DNA from 2 places in the Limosilactobacillus mucosae genome. Region 1 is predicted to be linked to the other one. Evidence: predicted binding sites of a transcription regulator. Region 1 holds the regulator's gene; the other holds the start of a gene.
What was found. Region 1 encodes Rex, which represses fermentation and respiration genes when NADH is low (regulators of the CRP and FNR family bind a similar motif). Its sites were predicted from a motif close to TTGTGAANTANTTCACAA; they were not measured.

Region 1 (11,430 bases):
CCAAAGCAGGGATTACATTGATCAAAGCAGTACCACCACCAGGTACGAATCCTTCTTGAACGGCAGCCCGCGTAGCGTTCAGAGCGTCTTCAACACGGTACTTCTTTTCCTTGAGTTCCGTTTCCGTAGCAGCGCCGACCTTGATTACGGCAACCCCACCAGACAGCTTGGCCAGACGTTCTTGCAGCTTTTCTTTGTCGAATTCAGAAGTCGTGTTGGCAATTGCCTGCTTGATCTGTTCAACTCGTTCAGCAATCGCATCCTTTGCACCATTGCCGTCAACGATCGTCGTGTTGTCCTTAGTTACGGTAACCTTGTTGGCAGAGCCAAGTTGAGCAATCGTAGCATCCTTTAAGCTCATGCCCAGATCATCAGAGATTACGGTACCACCAGTCAAAATGGCGATATCCTGCAATTGAGCCTTACGACGATCGCCAAAGCCTGGCGCCTTAACCGCGCAAACGTTGAACGTCCCGCGAATCTTGTTCAATACCAAGGTTGGCAGAGCTTCACCGGTAATGTCGTCAGCAATGATCAAAAGCGAACGGCCTTCTTGAACCACGGCCTGCAGCAAAGGCAAAATGTCTTGAATGTTGCCAATCTTCTTGTCAGTGATCAGAATGTATGGATTGTCCAGATCAGATTCCATCTTGTCCGTGTCGGTTACCATGTATTGAGACATATAGCCGCGGTCAAAGCTCATCCCTTCAACCACGTCAACCGTCGTGTCAACGCCACGGCTGTCTTCAATCGTGATTACGCCATCATTGCCGACCTTTTCCATGGCATCGGCAATCAGTTCACCAACTTCAGGGTTAGCAGCAGAGATGGAGGCAATTTGTGCAATGTCGTCCTTGCTTTGCACTTCATGACTCATCTTGTGCAGTTCTTCAACGGCAGCCTTGGTAGCCTTGTCGATACCGCGACGAATGCCAACTGGGTTAGCACCGGCAGCAACGTTCTTCATCCCGGCGTTAACGATGGCTTGCGTCAAAACGGTTGCCGTCGTCGTACCGTCACCGGCGTTGTCATTGGTCTTGGAAGCAACTTCAGAAACAAGCTTGGCACCCATGTTCTCAAAGTGATCTTCCAATTCAATGTTCTTGGCGATCGTAACCCCATCGTTAGTAATCGTAGGTGCGCCATAGCTTTGTTCCAAAACAACGTTGCGACCCTTAGGACCGATCGTCGTCTTAACCGTATTGGCCAGCTTGTCTACCCCACGCAGCATTGCCTTGCGTGCATCTTCAGAAAACTTAATTTCTTTTGCCATTTTAGATTTTCACCTCATTAATATTGATCGAATGCGAAAACAAGTCTACTTAGTCAACGATGGCAACCAGGTCTTTTTCACGAACGACCAGGTACTTTTCACCATTGTATTCGACTTCATTGCCTGCGTACTTGTCAAACAGGACGCGGTCGCCTTCCTTAACGGCTGGAGCAACTTTTTGACCATTGTCCAGGTAACGGCCTTCGCCAACTGCTACAACCGTACCCGTCGTTGGCTTATCCTTGGCATTGTTAGCCAGGACAATTCCGCCAACCGTCTTTTCTTCAGCTTGTTCCGCTTTAAGAACAACGCGATCTCCTAATGGTTTTAACACGTTAATCCCTCCATCAATCATCATTAATAATTCAGATATTTTTTAGCACTCTTATCACCCAAGTGCTAATTACATGATCTACTATATCATGATCTTGCTAAAATGCAACAATTATTTTGACCAATTTTGACTATTATTTTATAGAAAACGCTTTAGTTACCATTCTAACGGCATTTTAACTTTTTTGACTTTTTATCAAAAAACGCATGACGATTGCTCGCCATGCGTTGAGTTATTTTTGACTGTCTTTAGTATTGTTATTTTCAATAAAGTAGATCAGCGTCTGCAGTTCATTGGTCAGGTCAATATTTTGTACCTGAACGTCTTTTGGCACTGACAGACGAACCGGTGTAAAGTTCAAGATACCATGAACCCCTGCTTCGACCAACTCATCAGTAACGGCCTGCGATTTTTCGCCAGGTACCGTTAAAATAACGACATCAATCTGCTGTTCTTGCAGCTGCTTTTTCATCTCGCCAACCGGGTAGACAGGAATCCCACTCTTAACGGTATTGGCTAAGGCTGGTTTAGGATCAAAAGCTGCACTGATCCGCAGATTCGTGCTTTGGTGGAAATTATAGTTCATCAAGGCGCTGCCCAGACTGCCGACCCCGACCAAAGCCACACTGGTCAGCTTATCTTGATTCAAGATCCCCTTGAAAAAGTTCAAAAGCTTTTCCACATCATAGCCATAGCCGCGCTTGCCCAATTCGCCAAAATAGGAAAAGTCGCGTCGAATCGTTGCCGAATCAACTTTAACCGCCTCTGATAATTCAGTCGATGAGACGCGTCGTTTATTGGCGTTAAGCAAAACGTTCAGATACCGATAGTAGACCGGCAACCGCTTAGCCGTGGCACGGGGAATTTTACGCGTTGCCATTAATAGATTCCTCCAATTCAGATTCTAGTTTGTGAAAATTATTCCTTAATCATTTTAACAACTCCGCTAAAGTTTGTGAACTATTTTCCAAGAAAAGAATCGTTTTTATTTAAACATGTTTTCTATTATGCTACAGGCTTCACTGCATGTCCATTAATGATTTGTGAAATTTAGGCCATCCGCTGATCATGAATGTGCTGGTAATGACGATCATTTTTTAAACGTTAATTCAAAATTTAACATTATTGATCGGTCCTATCCTCAAGCTCGCGACCTAGTCTGATCTTGTGCTACAATCTTAACTGACTATCTACTTTAAAAAATGAGGTTAAATTATGCTGCTACTGCAAACCAATAATGTTGAACGTCGCTTTGGCAGCGATGTTTTGTTTCATAATATGAATATGCAGATTCAAGAACATGGCCGAACTGCATTGGTCGGACGCAACGGTGCCGGCAAAACGACCTTCTTGAAAATCATTGCCGGTTTAACCGAACCTGATGAAGGCACGGTTACTCACGCCCGCGACCTGACGATTGGCTACCTGGCTCAGAATCAAGGACTCGACAGCCAAAATTCAATCTGGGCCGAATTAGACAGCGTCTTTGCTCCTTTACACGAACTGGAAAAACAGCTGCATGAGCTAGAGAATCAATTGGGAACACTGACGCCCAAAGCAGCGGACTACCAAGACGTTTTAGCAAGCTATGACCGTTTATCCGAGCAGTTCAAAAAACAGGGCGGCTATGAATACGCGTCCCGGATGCGTGGCGTACTGCATGGTTTCGGCTTTGATGAAGGTATGTATGATACTTCAGTCAATGCGCTTTCTGGCGGTCAAAAAACCAAGCTGGCCCTAGCTAAGATTCTGCTGCAGTCGCCCAACCTTTTGATTCTAGACGAACCGACCAATCACTTGGACATGGGCGTCTTAAGCTGGCTGGAAGACTACCTTAAAAGCTATCAAGGTGCGCTTTTGATCGTTTCTCACGACCGCTACTTCTTAGATCGCGTGGTTACTGACGTTTACGATCTTGACAATAAAACGCTGATTCACTATACCGGCAACTATACGCAATTCGTAGCCCACAAGCGCGAACGACTGCAGGCTGAATGGAAGCATTACGAGCAGCAGCAAAAAGAAATCGCCAAGCTGGAGGATTTTGTCAATCGCAACATTGTCCGAGCCTCAACCACCAAACGCGCCCAGGCTCGCCGCAAACAGCTTGAGAAAATGGATCGCTTGGAGCGGCCGACTACCGATGATTCCTCGATTCATTTTCAATTCCACAGTGACCATGCTTCGGGTAACGAGGTCTTAGACGTCGATGAACTCAATATCGGCTATCAAGATCAAAAGCTGGCTGGGCCATTATCATTTAAGGTTCGCAAAGGTCAGCGCGTCGGTATTATCGGTCCAAATGGGATTGGCAAATCAACGCTTTTAAAGACGCTTTTGAAAAAGATTCCCAAGCTCAGCGGGACGATCAAATTCGGCGCTAATCTAGAAATCGGCTACTACGACCAGGAACAGCAGCAACTGCATCCTGAAAAGACCGTTTTAGAAGAAGTCTGGGACGATCATCCTGAAGTTTCCGAAAAAGACATTCGCTCGCTTCTGGGCAGTTTTCTGTTTGTTGGCGATGACGTCTATAAACCAGTCAGCGCGCTTTCGGGTGGCGAAAAGGCACGTCTGGAGCTGACTAAGCTTTCATTTATGCCAATCAACTTTTTGATCCTGGATGAACCAACCAACCACTTGGACATCGACAGCCGCGAAGTCTTGGAAACAGCCATTAACGAATTTGATGGGACGGTTCTGTTTATCTCGCACGACCGTTATTTCTTAAACCAGGTTGCTACTGATATCCTATATATGACGGCTCATGGCATGACGCATTATGAAGGAAACTACGATGACTACCTGACCCAACAGGCAAAACTGGAGCATCAAACACAGCCAGAAACCAAAGTCAAACAGTCAACCGGTCAGCTTTCCTATCAGCAAAGCAAAGAAACTCAGCGTGCCCGACGCAAGCTGCAGCGGCAGGTCGATCAATTAGAAAATCAGATGGGTGAACTGGAGGGCAAGCAGGCCGCGATCGAAGCTGAGATGGCCAAGCCCGAAATTGCCGTCGACATCGCCCAGCTGACCGATCTGCAAAAAAAGCTGGATGCCTTAAAAGCCCAAAGCGAAGACGTTGAGCTGCAATGGACTGAAGCCGCCGAAGCCCTGGAGACATTTGATCAAGAAAATCAATAGCATATACGCTGCAGATCAACATAAATAAAGACCGCTGGACCAGATTTGATCCAGCGGTCTTTTTATTGACGGAACTTACGCGTATTTTCCGCCAAATGAACCAAGCCGCGCAGAAAGTCATGCGTCGTAGCTTCATAGTCGTACTTTTTGCCTAATTCGTAAATATAGCCATTGATGTAGTCGACTTCGGTATTTCGACCATTATGCATATCTTGATACATTGAAGGATAGTGCAGTGGGTTGCCGACGCGGCTGACGTATTCAACCGTCTTCCATTCGGTCTCGCGATCATTGAGCAGCTTGATGCCAGCTCGTTCAGTCACATCATAGGCCTCATTGATCAATTGTTTGCTCAGCCGTTCAGCCCCTGGATAGTCAATAAACTGACCCATTTGAATCTCAAACAGCGTGCAGATCGTGTTGACAACTGAGTTAAAGACAACCTTGGTCATCAAAGTTCCCAAGAAGTTGGTCGTCAAAGTTGGATTCAGGTTGGCAGCCTTAAAGTCGGCAATAATTTCATGCGTGCGCTCATCTGGCTTTTCCGTTTCATTGGCAACATTGATTGATCCAGCACCAGGCTTGCCAATAAAGTCAACGTCGCCAGCCTTGTTTAGCACGGTCCCGATCAGGCAGGTCCCAGCTAAAACATGCTCTTTGGGAAAATACTTGTTCAGTTTTTCAACGTGACCCATCCCATTCATGCCTGAAAAAACGTATTGCTTTTCTGGCTTAAAGAAATGAGCCGAGCGTTCCAAAAGATCCTGCAGCGTCATCTGCTTGGCAAAAACGATAAAAACGTCTGGCTCGCCCTGATACTCTTCTGGCGAATAGATATTGACCGGAACCAGATGCCGATTTTCATGGTCACGAGAAACATAGACCCCACCTTGTTTTTTGATGGTTTCAACTTCGGGTGCCCAGTTGTCGACAAAATCAACCTGCGCCCCCGCATTTTCCTGCAGCAGCACCCCAAAGCGCAATCCCATCGCACCTGAACCTAAAACCGTATATCGCAGCGTCATCTTAATCACTGATCCTTTCCTAAAACTTAATTAAAACATGTCATTGGGCCTGATTTATTTTTCTTCTTAATCAACGCCTTATATTCTAATCTCGTTTTAATTAAAAATCAATGAGAAAAGAAAGTTATTTAAAATAAATCCGACAGTGACGACGACAGCCGGGATTAAAGTCGTGCCCACAGCGCGGACAGCTTCCCTGCTGGTATTGTGCAAACTGCATCAAACAGCCGCAGACACCGCATAGGACTGGCCAGTTTTCCCGCTCACAAGCCATAAAATGATGGTTTTCCAAAGCATCATGACATCGATAGCAGGCATAGTATTTTGGGCAACGACTGCATTTCAAGGCCGCAACATCAACTGCCAAGTGATAGTGCCGACAGCGGCCAGCCTGATCTAAATCTAAACCGTGAATTTCCATTATGACGTCATCCCTGGCAGATCAACCTTGGTCACCTCGCCGCTGATAAACGACTTTTTCGTGCCATCCGCAAATTCCAATACCAAGCCGCCTTGATCGTCAATGTCGACAGCCTTGCCAACTGCTTTATCATTGCCGATTTTCAAGACGACTGGCCGCTTCAAGACCAATGAATGAGCTCGGTACTCTGGCAGGAATTTTCCCGAATCGTACTCACTATAAACGTTCATGATTGCAACCAAAAGCCTGGCAGCCAGCTGATTTCGATCAATGGTCTGCTCAGGGGCAATACTGCCGGCTTTTTGAGCTACGGCTGCTGGAAAATCAACGGTCGACAGATTAATGCCGATTCCTACAATCAATGCTGCCGATGATGCTGATTCCAGTTCCAGCGTTGCCTCAGTCAAAATACCGCAGACTTTGTGACCATTCATATAGATATCATTGACCCATTTATATGAAAAATCATGATCAGGAAAGGTTTGCTTCAGTACTCGGCCAACTGCAACGGCGACTCCGGTTGTTAAAAGGCCAATTTTAGGCAGCGCGCTCATCGGATTATGCGGCAAAACCAAGCTAAAATACAAACCTGTCTTTTGCGGCGAATAGAACTGGCGGCCGCGTCTGCCATAGCCGGCCGTCTGCTGATCAGCTAAAAACGCGACTGGCTGGCTGGGCTGATGACTGCTGAGATACTGCTTAGCCCAGTTTTGCGTTGAATCAATACTTGATGCCGTATGAATCTCGCCATTAAACTCATCGCGAGTCTGCATCTTGATTACCGCTGCATCCAAATGATCCGTTCCTAAATATCGATAGCCAAGCGCTCGCTGACTCTCAATCTGATGTCCTTGTCTGCGCAGGGCAGCGACGCCTTTCCAGATGCTTTCGCGACTGACCTTTAAGCGCTCCGCCAGCTGACTGCCTGAAATCCATTGCTGCTCATTAAGCAAGAAAATTTTAAGCAGCTCATCTTTAGTACCCATTGCGATTCCTCTTTTCTAGCCAAGATTCAATGCTGGTACGCGCCGCAGCTGACGAGCAACGGCTACTGCCACGCCGGCTTTGATCAGGTCGCCAGGAATAAATGCCAGATTGGACATCAATGCCGCCGTCAGCTTGATGTGCGACTGCCAGCTGAGCCAAAGCGATCCCGTAATATCAATAAACAGCACGCCCGCCAGCACAATCATCAAAAATTCCTGCCACCAGCTCCAGCGACTGCCAAAATGCTGCCGCAGACTGCCGATCAAAAGCGGCGCAAACAGCCAGGCTAAAAGGTAGCCTCCAGTTGGGCCGGCAAAAACGGCAATTCCCCCACTGCCGCCAGTCAAGAAAGGAAAGCCAACCGCAACTAACAGCAGGAGCAAGGCCACTGAGGTCGTTCCTTCTTTAGGCCCCAGAATCTCACCGGCCATCATGACCCCCATATTCTGCAGTACGATTGGGACCGGAATAAACCCTAGCGGAATGCCTGGGATCATGCCTAAGACGATTAAGATTGCCGTCATCAAGGCGGTCTGCGTTAAATGAACTATATTTTGACGTTTCATTTTATTCCTTCTTTCAACTTGTAACCCTTATCTGAAATTTAGGGTTACAAGGATTTTAAAATAAGAGCCCAGCTCAAACCAGAACTGAGCTCATTGATTATTGATCGATTATTTTTGGTGGTCTGCCATAAAGGCTTGAATTCGTCGAACTGCTTCTTTTAAGACATCCATGCTGGTTGCATAGCTGATCCGTACATGGTCGTCCATTCCAAAGGCCGCGCCTGGAACAACCGCCACGTGAGCCTCATCGAGCAGCGCGCTGACAAACTCATCAGTCGAGGCAAAACCAGCCAGCTTAACGGCTTCGCTGACGTCAGGGAAGGCATAGAAAGCTCCGGCCGGCTTTACATCCAGCTTAAAGCCCGGAATCTCGTTTAATAACGGATACAGCGTATTGATGCGTTCCTCATAGGTAGCGCGCATTTCTTCAACACAGGTCTGATCACCGGTAATGGCTGCCAAAGCGGCATATTGACTGACGGCTGCCATGTTGCCGGCTGCATGACTCAAGAACGTCTTCAGGCCCTTGACTACCTGCTCGTCAGCAATGGCATAGCCAACGCGCCAGCCAGTCATTGAGTAGGTCTTAGACATCCCATTAACCAAAATCGTCTGTTTGCGGATTTCTGGTGACAAATCAAGTAATGAGACAAATTCGGTTCCATTGTATACCAACTCACCATAGATATCGTCGGCAATCACGATAACGTCATGCTCAACGGCCCAGTCGCCAATCGCCTGCAATTGTTCGCGCGTGTAGACGGCACCAGATGGATTGTTGGGCGTGTTTAAGATCATGGCCTTCGTCTTAGGCGTTCGCGCGGCTTCCAATTCTTCAGGAACAACGGTCAGGCGACCAGCTGCTGGCTTGACGAAGACTGGCTTGGCACCGGCCAGCTTAACCTGTTCGCCATAGGTTACCCAGTATGGCAAAGGAATCAAAACCTCGTCGCCTTCATCAAACAGTGCTTGTCCCAGAGCGTACAGCGTCATTTTAGCACCATTCATTACTACCACGTTATCCGCCGTGAAATCTGTGCCATGATCGGCGTTTTCTTTATCGGCGATTGCTTTTCTTAACGGCTCAATGCCAACTGCCGCGGTGTAAAAATCAACCTTGCCAGACTCAATTGCCTTAATAGCAGCCTGTCCAATGTGCTTAGGCGTATTGAAGTCTGGCTGACCGATTGAAAGGTTCAAGACGTCAATGCCTTGCGCCTTCATTGCCTTGGCCTTGCCAGACAAAGCCAGCGTTGCTGAGGGTTGAATGTTGCTTACGCGTTCTGAAATTTCCACTGTTTTAACCTCGCTTTATAAATTAATACTGTCAAGCTGTATTAGCTTAAAGGACTCATTTGAATCAGCAGGTCTTGGCTTTCCATCGTCGAGCCGGCCTTGGCATAGACTTTATCAATCTTACCGTCAAACGAGGCCTTGATCGTCGTTTCCATCTTCATGGCCTCGGTTACGACCAGTGTCTGGCCCTTCTTGACTTCTTGACCGTTTTCGACCATCACGTCAACGACCGTCCCATTAAGCGGCATCCCGATCTGACCTGGATCGTGCGGATCGGCTTTTGGCACGCTGACCTTGGCCGTGGCTGCGTGTGTCTGATCCTTGACCGTCAAGACCAACTGCTGACCGTTTTCGGAGAACAGCAGGTGGCGGTTGCCGTCAACGTCCATGTCAGAAACCGTATTGAGCTCAAGAATCTCCGTGCGACCCGGCCGCAGATTGACGTAGATCTTTTCGCCTGGGCGCATTCCTTGATAGAACGTATTCGTGTCCAGGACGCCGATCTTGCCATATTGACGATTGCGCTTGACATAATCAAGATAAACGTCTGGATACAGGACATAGCTGATGACTTCTTCAGCAGTTGGCTGGCGTTTCAGCTGTGCAGCCAGTTCCTTGGTCATCTGATCAAAGTCAACTGGCTGGGCCAGACTGCCGGGACGAACCGTAATCGCTGGGTGATCCTTTAAGACGACTTTTTGCAGTTGCTTTGGAAAGCCGCCATATGGCTGACCAAGATCACCTGCAAAGAAGTTGACTACGGATTCTGGGAAGTCGAGCGTTTCGCCGCGTTCGATAATGTTTTCGGCATTCAAGCCGTTTTGAATCATAAAGATGGCCAGATCGCCGACTACCTTAGAACTTGGCGTAACCTTAACGATATCGCCAAGCAGGGCGTTAACCTCACGATACTTGGCCTTGACCTCGTCAAAGTCATCCAGTCCCAGCGACTTAGCCTGCTGCTGCAGGTTGGAGTATTGGCCACCAGGCATCTCAGTTTGATAGATGTCAGTCTGTGGTGACGTAATGCCGTTCATGAAGTCTTGGTATAATGGCTTGACCTGTGCCCAGTAGTCATTGATCTTTTCAACCGTTTCAATATCCAGTTCTGGCTGCCGCTCATTACCTGCCAAAGCATAGTAGAAACTGCTCATGCTTGGCTGACTCGTCGTTCCCGAAAGCGCACTGGAAGCCACATCAACCACGTCAACGCCGGCTTTGGTAGCCTGAACGTAGGTTGCAACCCCATTGCCAGTCGTGTCATGCGTATGCAGGTGAACCGGTACGTCATACTTGCTCTTCAGTTCGCCAATCAGTTCATAGGCGGCCTGTGGCTTGAGCAGTCCAGCCATATCCTTGATACCGATGATCTGAGCCCCAGCATCAACCAGCTGACCAGCCAGCGTCTTGTAGTAGTCCAGCGTGTATTTATGCTCGTCTGGGCTGAGCAGGTCACCCGTATAACACATCGTCCCTTCAGCAATCTTGCCAGTCTGCCGAACGTATTCAATGCTCTTTTGCATTTGTTCGATCCAGTTCAGACTGTCAAAGATCCGAAAGACGTCAACGCCATCTTCAGCACTCTTATCGATGAATTTCTTTAAGACGTTGTCAGGATAGTTCTTGTAGCCAACGGCGTTCGATCCTCGCAATAACATCTGCAGCATGGTATGCGGCATCTTTTCACGCAGAATCTTCAGCCGCTGCCATGGATCCTCACCTAAGAAACGATAGGCCACGTCAAAGGTTGCCCCGCCCCATACTTCAGCTGAGAAGACGTTTGGCATGGCGTGATCGTAAAGGTCCGCAATCGGCAGCATGTCTTTGGTTCGCATCCGCGTGGCAAACAGACTCTGGTGAGCGTCCCGCATCGTCGTATCAGTGATCAGAACCCTCTTTTGGGCGCTGACCCACTTCATTGCCGCCTCAGCTCCGTCACGATCCAGGATATCCTTGGCATTGACGATTGGCAGTCCATTATGACGCTCAAGATTGATCTTTGGCGCCTTTAACTCAGCAGCATGAACCTGTTCGCGTGCCTTGACGCCATTAAAGCCGTTAACGGTAACGTCACCAACATAGGTCAGCAGCTGCTTGGCGGCATCCGGCTTTTCATGCTTGAAGTCGAACAGCTCTGGCGTCTGATCAATAAACGTCGTATGCGCCTGACCAGCCGCAAAGACTGGATGATGCAAGACGTTGAGCATGAACGGAATGTTGGTCTTAATGCCGCGAATCTGGAACTCATGCAGCACCCGAATCATACGCCGGACCGCTGATTTGAAAGTTCGACCATGAACGCAGGCCTTAACCAGCAAGGAATCAAAGTATGGCGTGATTACAGCCCCAGCATAGGCATTGCCCCCATCAAGCCGTACGCCCAT
Region 2 (11,430 bases), 730 kb from region 1:
AGTTGGGGCAAAGAATCCCAACCGACCTTGCCGACAAAGCTTCATAGTACGGTCGCCCAATACCCGCGACCAAACCATCTGCTTAAACAGTTCAACCAACTCTTCATCACTCAGGTCAGGCATCAAATCGGGGTTGACGACTTTGCCATCTTCGTCCAGAACTTGAAGCGGCTTGATTTCGGGGTTATGTTTCAGCTCCTCAAAATCTAACTTTTTCATCTAGAACAACCTCCTTTAATAAACAATAATGAAACGCTTACACTTATAGTTTTATAACATTTTTTTGAAAAATCAAGCCTTTTTTCGAAAAAAAAAAGAAAACATTTTCGATTTAAGAAAACGTTTTCTCTGTCTAGATTGTGATTTTTTGCGCATTAATGAGCCAGTGAGACAACCATCTTGTTCAAACCAGTTTCACGCATGCCGCGATCAACTGCTTCACGCAAAACAGCCGCAGAATGAGCCATTGCCTTTTGTTCGCGCTCATCAAGCTGAACGTCGATAACCTGTTCAACCCCATGCGCGTTGATGACAGCCGGCGTCCCCAGATAAAGGTCGTGAACGCCGTACTCGCCGTTAACATAAGCACCAATTGGCAAGACGGCATTCTCGTTGCGCAGAATAGCCTTGGTAATCCGCATCAAAGCCGTGGCAACGCCATAGTAGGTCGCGCCTTTCCGGTTGATAATTTCGTAGGCTTTGTGACGAGTTTCATCTTCAATCTGCTTGAGACGTTCTTCTGAAACGCCCTCTTCTTTAGCAATCTGCAGCAGATTCTTACCGCCAATTGCTGCTGATGAGTAGGCCGCAAATTCAGAATCGCCATGTTCGCCCAATACGTTAGCCGATACATCAGCAGGGCTGACATTGAATTCCTTTGCCAATGCCACGCGCAGCCGAGCCGTATCCAACAGCGTCCCGGAGCTGATTACACGACTGGTTGGGAAACCAGAGATTTTTTGGACAACATAGGTCAGAATGTCGACAGGGTTGGCGGCCACTAAAAAGATGCCGTTAAAGCCAGACTTAACCACGTTTTGCGTGACATCGGCCATGATCTTAAGGTTCTTGTTGATCAATTGCAGCCGGGTTTCGCCAGGTTTTTGGGCAGCCCCAGCACAGATTACAACCAGATCAGCATCGCGGCAGACCGAGTAGTCAGCTGACTCAACTTTTTTAGGCGAGGTAAAGACCGTGGCATCCTCCAAGTCCAGCGTGTCGCCTTCGCCCTTGCTCTTGGTGTGGTTGATAATCGCGAATTCTTCGGCCAATCCCTGTTGAACCATGGCAAATGCATAGGCAGAACCAACTGCGCCGTCACCGATCAGCACGACTTTTTGTTGTCGATAAGACATATTGTAATTCCCCTTTGTTAATTATTTCATGAACAGGTTGACGTAGATTGGAACCAGAATGTCCATTGCCAACGAAACGATTACCACGGCAACCGAAGCCATGGCCCCTTCAATCGAACCTAATTGCAGGGCCTTGGCAGAACCAACCGTGTGACCAGCAGAACCCAGACCCAGACCAGTACCAACCTTGGAAATCTTCTTCAAGCGGAAGACCTTGATCAAGAAGTTGGCCAGGGCGTAGATGATAACAGCGTTTAAGATGCAGGCCATCGCCGTAACGGCAGGATCACCGCCAACCCCCTTGGCAATTGGCATGGCAACAGCAGTCGTAGCAGCCTGTGGCAGCATGGCAGCCGTGGAAACCCGCGACAGACCAAACAGCTTGGAAACCAGTTGAATCCCAAACAAGGAGATAAAGCCACCGACAAACAGCGTCAAAACAATATCAAGCCAGTACTTCTTGAAAATATCATTTCGACGATACAGCGGAATAGCAAACGCAACCGTAGCCGGGTTTAAGAACCAGAAGATGATGTTTCCGCCTGGCAGGTAGTACTTAGTGTAGACGGCAGCCGTCGTAGATCCGATGCCCTTGGCCCAGATTGCCAAAACTGCAATTCCAAAGACCATCCCGACCAAAAGCGGCGTAAACAAGAAGAACCCATGACTGATCTTAAACAGCCACATCCCTAAAAGATAACCAGCCAGTGAGATTAAGATACCGGTATAAGGCAATACCATTGATTGACTAAACATTTTTAATCCTCCCTTTTCTCGTACACGGCTTAGTGAGCCATATGCTGCGTGCCCGCGTGACTTTCATTTGAGCTTGACGCTGTGTTTGACTGCTTATGTGCCAAGCGTTCATGCAGCTTAACAAAGAAGTTGCCCACGTAAGCAATTACGACCAGCAGGATAATCGTGGAGATGATGATGACGCAGATATCCTGAAGACCTTCACGCTTCATCAGTCCTAGACTGCCACAGAGCTGAACGCCAGATGGAACGAACAGAAAGGCAATCAAACTGATCATAAAGTCGCCAAACTTTTCAACCTGCTCCAGTTTAACGATATGAGCTGCCAACAGAATGTAGAGCAATACCATCCCAATCAGTGGCGTTGGTACTACGAAACTAGCTGGGAATAAATCTGAAATCAGCTGTGAGACAAACAGAATAGCGGCAAAAATGCCCATTTGTACCAGAATTGGCGCTGCCTTTTTTTCTTCCTTAGCTGGCGCTTGTTTTTCCTTCTTATCCATGGTTTTTCCTTCCCTCAAATCAATCCGAAAATATCAATAAAATAATTGCAGTTAATCTTATTTAAGATGGCCATCTTTGATATCGATTACACAATGCATTGTAGTTAATCTTATTGGTTTTGTGTTGGTTTTCACATTGATTGACCGAATTTGACGATGAAATGCCTTTATCAGCCACTGAGATGCCCTGAGTGCTCTTTTTTGACAAAATAAAAAGCACTGAATGCATTATCTTGACATTCAATGCTTGTGTAAATATTAGACAATTCAAGTTACTGCAGTCCGATTGCCTTCTTGGTTTTAGCCACATATGACCTGCTGACTGGGATTTTACTGCCATCTTTTAACGTTAGCTCGTAGGTATGATTAAAACTTGGCTGCATTTCGTCAATTTCATCCAGATTAACGATAAAACCACGATGAATCCGCAAAAAATGCTTCGGATCCAAAAGTTGAGCAATACTGGTTAGCGTCTGCCGACCGATCAAGAGCTTATCGTTTCTAAGATGCAGATGCGTGTATCCGCCTTGGGTCTCAATATACATCACATCGCGTTTTTGAATCACCATCGTCTTGTCATCAATCGTAATCGACAGCCGCGGATTCTGCCAGGCAGTCTGTTCCGCAACATCTTCTAACTGTTCCTTATTGCCCAAAAACTTGGCGACTCTGGCAACGGCTTCGTTGATTCGATCCGGGTCAAATGGCTTTAAGACATAGTCAACGGCCGCTTCATTAAAAGCATCGATCGCGTAATTGTCATAAGCGGTCGCGAAAACAATCGCTGGCGGCTGGGGCAGCTTTTTCCAGCGTCTAGCCAGTGCCATGCCGTTGCCATCATCTAGTTTGATGTCCAAAAAGACCAGATCGGGATGCTCGGCATTGACTTTTTGATCAGCCGTCATCACCCCATCCGCTTCATCGATCTGATTGACCAACGCATTTTCATTTAATAGATAGTGCAGTTCATTTCTGGCCAGAGGTTCATCATCGACAATCAGTACTTTCATTATATGGATGCTCCTTCCGTATTAAGATCCTGTCTAGTTTGTGCATAAGGTATTAAAAGCGAGATGGAAGTCCCCGTCTTGCCGGTTACGATCTGCATCTTAGCACTGTCGCCATAAAGACCTTTCAACCGCGCATTCAGATTTTGCATAGCCGTACCACTCCCTTGTTCGGAAGCGATTTTCTCCTTACCCAGTTTGCCGATGACCGCCTGATCAATTCCCTCGCCGTTATCAGCAACCCGTATTTCCAGATACTTGCCTGATTTGGTGATCCAAATGTTGATGATATTGCCGGTCTTGCGATTGCCAAAGGCGTGATGAATCGCGTTTTCTACCAAGACTTGAATGGCAAATGGCGGAACCAGCACCTGATCATCCACGCTGCTGTAGAATTCAACGTCATACTTATCAGGAAAGCGCGTCTGTTCCAGGTTCAGATAGGCCTTAACATGTGCTTCCTCTTGTTTGAGCGGAATCTTGGATTGATTGGCGCCCAGCAGATTCGATCGGAAAAACGTACTGAGCTCCCGTAGCAGAAACCGTGCCTTTTCACTGTCAAACCGCGAGATGGCAATAATCGTATTGATCGAATTAAAGAAAAAGTGGGGACTGATCTGAGCCTGCAGCGATTTAAGCTCAGCATCCCTAAGCAGTCCGGTCTGGCGTTCTTTTTCACCTAATACGATCTGCGTGGCCAAAATCTCGCCCAGTCCCTCACCGGTTTGAATCTCGACGGGGGTCAGCTGCCAGTTTTCCTTAAAATACAGCGTCAAAACGCCCAGCACGCGGCTGCCCAACGTCAGGGGAATCGCCATCCCCGCCTGTAAAGGACAGTGGTCATCACGACAGCCAATCTGCGCAGTATTATAGGCCAGCTGCGTCTGTCGATACTGCAGCGCCTGCTTGGCAAACCGTGGTACATCGACTTTTGGCATGTCATGATAATGATGGTCGCTGCCAGCTCCAACAAAGGCCAGTGTTTTTTCATTATTGCCAATTCCGACCGCGTCAAAGTCAGTATACTCCAAAATCAGACTGGCCACCTGCTTGGCCGATTCCGCCTGCAGGCCATGGCGAAATGCCGGCAGCGTCTTGACCGCCAGCTTCATTACCGAACGAGTCTGAACGGCACGGGTGTCAACTTCTTGACGAAAATATAAAGATAGAATCATCAAGAAAAAAGCCGTCCCCGTTGAGCTGATAACAATCATCGGCAGTGCGATAAAGTTCACCAGTTTCAGATGCGTCGGACTAAACAAACCGACAAAGATCATCTGAATCGACTCCATCACCAGACTGATCAAAAAGCCTTGCCATGGCGGCATCACGACAAAACGACGCCGATTTTTGCGATACAGCATTCCAGACAAAATCCCAATCAAAGTCGAGCTGACAATGTAGAACCACGCATCAACCGACCAACTTTCCTGCATCATCCGATGAGTTCCGGCAACCAGACCCGTCAGTCCGCCAACTCCCGGTCCGCCAACGATCCCGGCTACCGTTACGGCCAGAATGCGGACATTGGCCACTGAATAGCCAGGAGTGACGTGCCATAAAATAGTTTCGCGCATAATATGATTGTCAGGATCGATCTCAATCCCCAATAAATTAGAAATAATTGCAAAGGCTGAAAAAATCAGCGCCAATTTAAATAGATTGGCCGGCGTGGCATCTAAAAGCAGCCGCCGAAACGGCCGAATGTTGACCAGAATAAAGGCCAGCAGGATAATCAATCCCACCCGTTCTGCAATCAAAAAAGCCAGTGCTCCCATAAGTTCACTCCTTAATCTTGCTCATCCAGTAACTTAATATACCACAATCTCTGGCTGATTTAGTGAGACGCTTAACAAGATTTTGATTTTAAGCCGTCTTAAAGTCATTGAAAATATAACATCAAAAAAACATGATCCAGATAACTCCAGATCATGTTTTAGCGGCTACTTGGTGATGTCAGCGCCAAAGTACTTTTGGGAAAGCTTTTGGAGCGTTCCATCTTTTTGCAGTTCATGCAGTGCCTGATTGTATTGCTTTTGCAGCGCCGATGAGTTTTTGTTAAACATTGCCGCAACCTTGACCGGCTTGGCTTCGCTGGAAACGTCAATCATCTTGAGTCCCTTGGTGCTGTGCTTTTTAGCATAAACGTACCAAGCCTCGCGACTATTGATCATCCCTTCAACCCGGCCTTGCTTGATCATGTCCAGTCCGCTGGCAAAGTCGCTGTCGTCAACCGTAATTCCGCCATATTTTTTAACCAGCGTAGCGTTGTTGGTTCCCACACCCACGGCAAACTTGTGGCCTTTGATGGACTTAAGCGTCTTAAGCGAGCTGTTTTCTTTAACGATCATGACAAAGTGCGATGAAATGTAGGGATCAGAGAAAAGGTACTTCTTTTCGCGTTCAGGCGTTTGCGCAATGTTGTTCATGACCACGTCAAACTTCTTAGCGCCTAATCCGGCAATCAAAGAGTCCCACTTGGTTGGCACGAACTTGGCCTTTAAGCCCATTTTTTTCGCAACGGCCTTGCCCAGCTCAACTTCAAAACCCTGCAGCTTGCCGTCCTTACGATATGAAAACGGCGCGTAGGTACCTTCCAGACCGATCGTCAGCGTATCAGGCGTTTTCAGCTCGGACTTGACCGAGTCAGCATGGCCGATCGTCGTGCCAATCACGGTTCCCAATGCCAGTGCAGCAGTCATTAAGGCAATCTTCTTAAAAATCTTCATGTTGTTTTCCCCTTATTCTTTTCTTTTAGATTTCCAGTTCTTCCATTGTCATGGCCGCAATAAAGTGGCGAATCCGCTCATCAGGATTATCCGGCGCAAAAAAAGCTGCCGGATCGCCATCATATTTGATCGTGCCATCCTCGACAAAAACGATCTTATCGGCAACGCGTCTGGCAAAGACCATATTGTGCGTTACGATGATCAACGATTGATTTTCCTGAGCCAGCTTAAGCAGCACGCGCAAAACCTCTAATTCCAGTTCCGGGTCAAGTGCTGAAGTCGGCTCATCCAATAAAACGTATTCCGGCTTCATGGCCAATGCGCGGGCAATTGCCACTCGCTGCGCCTGCCCACCAGAAAGCTGCGCGGGATAGGCATCGGCAAAATCACGCAGGCCGACCTTGCTCAATATTTCCAGCGCTTCCTGATTGGCAGCTTCTTTAGACTGCTTAAGCACGCGGATGGGACCTTCCGTAACGTTTTGCAGAACCGTCAGATGCGGAAACAGGTTGTAGTCTTGAAAAACCATGCCCGTTTTCTGCCGCAGCAGCAGTTTTTGCTTGCGGGTGACGCTCTTTGTAAAGTTCAAATGCAGCTCATCGAAATCATAGGTGCCGCGATCAGGCTACTCCAACAGATTCAGCGAGCGCAGGATCGTTGACTTGCCCGATCCAGAAGGGCCGACCAAAACCGTTGTCTGCCCCGCTGGAAACTCTAAGCTGACATCTTTTAAAACGTGCTTTTCGCCAAACCATTTGTTAATCTTAGCGAGTTTCATTAAAACCTCCTATTGAACAGGCGCGGTCTTGGCCAGGGATTTTTCCATCCAGGCCTGCAGACGCGATAAAACGGTCGTAAACAGGGCATAGATCAAAGCCACGATAATGTACATCAAAAGCGGCTCGTAGTTTTCAGCCGTGATCTGCTGTGCCACCGAAAACATTTCGGCAATCGTAATTGAAGCTGCCAGCGAGGTATCCTTGACCAGACTGATAAATGAGTTGGCCAGCGGCGGCAGCGCGACTCGCAATGCCTGGGGCAAAATGATGCGCCAAAGCACCTGCAGTCTGGTCATGCCAATTGCTTCGGCCGCCTCCCATTGGCCTTTGGGAACGGAAGCAATCGCCGCCCGAATCGTTTCTGAGGCGTAGGCACCAGTATTAAGTGAGAACGTAATCACCCCAGCGGTAAACGGCTTGAGCTGCACGCCGTCAGGAAAGACTCCTGGTATAACCAAATGCGGCAGACCGAAAAAGACAATGAACAGCTGGACCAATAATGGCGTTGAACGAAACAGCCAGACATAAAAGACTGCGATTCCCTTTAAGATCTTAAACGCGCCATTTTGTCTGGATAAACGAATCAATGCTACGAAAAGCGCGATCAGCAGTCCCCAGAAAAAAGATACCAGGGCTAACGGAATCGTGTATTTAAAGCCGGCCGCCAACAGTTCTGGCAGCGAGCTTTGAATCGTATGCCACATCATATCCCTCCTATGTTAAATGTTTCAAATGCAATAAAAAAGGCGCAGTCGGGATTGACCAGGCTGCGCTTGATGCTGATCCGGCCGTTTTCAGCCAATCAGCTGAGCAACGGCAATAAGCGGACAGCCTAAGCGCGGTCCGCTGCAACATGAATGGTTGGTTAATGAATTGAAGTTTGCCATTGCTGATTTCTCCTTTGAAAAAGTTAGTAACTGTATGATAACTTACAAAAAATAAGCTGTCAACAAAAAATTCCTAAAGCTCATCTAAAACTTTAGGAATCAATGTTTTATTACCAGGTAAAACTAGTCAGGCATGTTGCAAAGCTGAAGAAGATCCCAGGGAAGTTGGCCCCAAAAACCGGCCAGTCCCGATCTTCTTTAAAGTACGCATAAATACTCCACAGCGTACAGTTGATACCGGCGACAAATGGCTGTACCGGTGAGCCATACTGGCCGTGCAGATTATTAATGATCTGAGCAATGTAGGAAATGTACATGAGAATTGCGATTACGCTGGCAAAGCGCCCCAGCCAGCTGATGAATTTTTCGCTGGTAATGGAATGTGCTGAATGTGAATGTGGATTAGTCATGAATAAGTTCCTTCTTTCCGATTGATATTGGCTTAAATCAGTCAAAATCTGGCAAAATTCCAAACTCAATCGTAAACGTTTACAACTTGTTAACGGTCTCATCTTAACACCATTGAGCTTAATATCAACCGGTTGTCAGATGGCTGCGTCCAGACTAATTTATTGATAAACGTTTATCTTCGCGACTGATTGAATACTTCATTAATCTGCACCGCTGACTTATATTTTTTCAAAAAAATAAAACTGGGACCGGCTTTAGCCAATCCCAGCTCCATTAACAATTAATCAAAGCTATGCAGTGCTTCCATAATCAGCTCAATAAAACGCTGCCGATTGATTCCCAGCATGACCTCGGTGTTCTGCGGCTTGCCGGTCAGCTCATAGTAGTCGCAGACCGTTTCGCCACGCGTCAGCTCACCGGTCGTTTCAACATCGACGTTCATTTTTTCGGTTTGGAACATCTCTGGTTCAATCAGCCAGGCAATCGTGCAAGGATCGTGCAGCGGTGCTCCTTGAAAGCCCCACTTTGGATTTTCATGATAACGCTCAAAAAAGCTTAGCAGACCATAAAATGCCTGGCCAACTGGATTTTTAATCTGCCGCAGCGCCTCAATTTCTGGTTTCAAAATCTGCGCCTGATGCGTAACGTTTAATGGTGCCATCACCAATGGAATCCCGAAATTCATGACGATCTTAGCCGCCTCGGGATCAACGAAGATGTTGAATTCCACGCTGGGCTGCCAGTTGCCAAGTCCCATGGCACCACCCATGTAGACGATCTGATCAATTTTTGCCTTGGCCAGTTCAGGGTAGACCCGCAAAAACAGCGCCGCGTTGGTCATTGGTCCAGTGACTACCAGCGTTACCGGCGTTGCGCTCTCTTTAAGCGTTTTGGCAATCAGCTCGATCGCGGTCAGCTCAACCGGCTGAAAATCCGGTTCCGGTAGTGGATAACCGTCCAGACCGCTTTCACCATGCACTTCACCGGCTGTTTCTAATGGCTTGACCAAAGGCGTTCGGTTCCCGCCAGCAACTGGAATATCCTCTCTGCCCAACAGCTTAAGCATCCGCATGGCGTTGTTGAGTGTCTTGTCTGGCGTTTGATTGCCAGCTGAAGTCGTAACGGCCAGCAGCTCTATTTTAGGCGAGGCCACCGCCAGCGTCATTGCCAAAGCATCGTCATGACCAGGATCACAATCGAGGATAATTTTTTTCGTCATAAATTTTCCTGCCTTTCCATTCGATAAAGCGTTTTCATTCGTAAAACTAGTATAACATTTTACCTAGCGACTTCAAATCCCCAAATTTAATTTTTAAAATTTGCTTTGAAAAGCGCAGAAACCTTGATCTATCAATGATTTTTCGCAATTCAGATTCCCATCAAAATATAATAATTTTTTCGTGGTAAAAGGCTTGATTTTTAGATCTATTCAGCTAAAATACTATCTCGTGAGCAATCGAAAAAAGCATCTTCGCTTTAATAAATTTTAGGAGGCATGAAACGTGACTTTGCGCAGCTTTTTCAAATATCACCACAATCAAAAAATGATCGAACTTCTGGCAGTTGAACTGTCGGAAGTAATCGAGCGGCGGCATTTGGATTCCGTACAAAGCGCGATCGTCTACGTTCAAGATCATGCTTTCTTCCCTAATGACCGCGATTACCAAATCAAGCTGCATATTGACGACTGCATGGCAATGGACATTCTGCCGCTGGTTGAAAAAGAAACGACCACGGTTTGCCAAAGTCTGGCCAAGGCGCGCTGATCAAAAACCCGTTACTAAGCAAAATGCTTGGCAACGGGTTTTATTTGTTGATATTCATATGACTGGCAGCTGTTTTAAGATCAGCTAAGTCGTTTTTGCCATCACTTGGCAGAGATTTTTGTCTGTTTTTAATCTGAACGTCTTGCTGCACTTAATTAACAATTCGCTGGTTAGACGTTCTGGCGTAGCTCAAGTTCAGTCAAACCGAAGTTAAAGTTTAGATTATGATTTGACGATTCTTGACTGGCAAGGTATGCGGGTTGGCAGTGAAGTAATCGATAAAGTCCATTGTTTCCTGCTTAACCTGGGCACGCGTCATAATGTCCAATACCTTAACGCCACCGATCATGTTAAAGTGCTTATTGATATAGGAATAGGTTTCTTTGACGTTTTTTACCCTGTCGCGTCGGGCGTAGATGCCTTCCACGATTCCCAGCGCGATATCTTGGTTGTTCGTCAGCTTGCTAGCAAAGAAACTAATTGCCTTACCAGACAGATCCAGCTCGCAAAAGAAACGAATCAGCCAGTAAGGATCCGTATCCGCATTCTGCTCATCATACAGGCGCTTACCTACCCACCAGTACTTTGACAGCCGTTGCGTTAACTGAGCGCGAATGGTGCTGCCATAAAAGAAAAGATAGTTTTTGATATGCTGATCGAAATTTTGATGGTTGGCTACCTGTTTGAGACTGGCCAATAAATAATCAAGGTATACCGTGTTAAGCATTGTAAACCACATTTCTTCCTGGGTGGCCTGCACCGGCGTCAGCCAATTCAGCGCACTGTAGACAGCAATCGTGTTATGGACCTCGTCGCCTGGTTTCAGCAGCTGATATTCAAACTCATGATTGATCTCGTATATCTCATCATTTTCAAAAAGTTTTTGGATGGCTGCTCGATCCAGATTGCGATAAAGATCCAGGTATTTTTCATCAAAATCACGTTTAAAAACTTCCAAAAATTCATTCGTACACGTCCGCAGCTTAGTCTTCATCCGTCGTCAACCTTTCTATTTCGTCAAACGCACGATCCAACGGCATTTCCAGTAGAATCTGCGCTACTTTCAGCGATAGGCTGGGATCTTTGTACAGATCCTCAACTTCAAAATCATTAGCCTGCATCTTCTTTTCAATCACCTGATACCAACGTTTGTCCGACAATTCTTCAGCTCCCGGCTGGGCCATAAAATTCAGCAACTGCAGTAAGGCTGGCATGATCACGATACTTAAGGAAG

Region 2: H0G69_RS05010 (CidA/LrgA family protein) is a predicted target of Rex. The motif match lies at 2,694-2,711, and genes of this name have one in related genera.

Annotation. Positions count from the first base shown of each region.
Region 1 covers NZ_CP058954.1:314,302-325,731, reverse strand. The annotation lists gene groL (chaperonin GroEL) at 1-1,273, opposite strand, end outside; gene groES (co-chaperone GroES) at 1,323-1,607, opposite strand; gene H0G69_RS01460 (redox-sensing transcriptional repressor Rex) at 1,840-2,487, opposite strand; gene H0G69_RS01455 (ABC-F family ATP-binding cassette domain-containing protein) at 2,823-4,751, shown strand; gene H0G69_RS01450 (ketopantoate reductase family protein) at 4,814-5,776, opposite strand; gene H0G69_RS01445 (CHY zinc finger protein) at 5,901-6,197, opposite strand; gene H0G69_RS01440 (biotin--[acetyl-CoA-carboxylase] ligase) at 6,197-7,183, opposite strand; gene H0G69_RS01435 (biotin transporter BioY) at 7,199-7,750, opposite strand; gene H0G69_RS01430 (pyridoxal phosphate-dependent aminotransferase) at 7,859-9,046, opposite strand; gene H0G69_RS01425 (pyruvate carboxylase) at 9,088-11,430, opposite strand, start outside.
Region 2 covers NZ_CP058954.1:1,040,149-1,051,578, forward strand. The annotation lists gene pdhA (pyruvate dehydrogenase (acetyl-transferring) E1 component subunit alpha) at 1-219, opposite strand, end outside; gene H0G69_RS05000 (L-lactate dehydrogenase) at 375-1,355, opposite strand; gene H0G69_RS05005 (LrgB family protein) at 1,377-2,111, opposite strand; gene H0G69_RS05010 (CidA/LrgA family protein) at 2,141-2,617, opposite strand; gene H0G69_RS05015 (LytR/AlgR family response regulator transcription factor) at 2,890-3,627, opposite strand; gene H0G69_RS05020 (LytS/YhcK type 5TM receptor domain-containing protein) at 3,627-5,402, opposite strand; gene H0G69_RS05025 (transporter substrate-binding domain-containing protein) at 5,568-6,353, opposite strand; partial or broken gene H0G69_RS05030 (amino acid ABC transporter ATP-binding protein) at 6,379-7,131, opposite strand; gene H0G69_RS05035 (amino acid ABC transporter permease) at 7,141-7,836, opposite strand; gene H0G69_RS05040 (hypothetical protein) at 8,130-8,429, opposite strand; gene rihA (pyrimidine-specific ribonucleoside hydrolase RihA) at 8,711-9,649, opposite strand; gene H0G69_RS05050 (hypothetical protein) at 9,933-10,196, shown strand; gene H0G69_RS05055 (DUF6339 family protein) at 10,414-11,190, opposite strand; gene H0G69_RS05060 (hypothetical protein) at 11,180-11,430, opposite strand, start outside.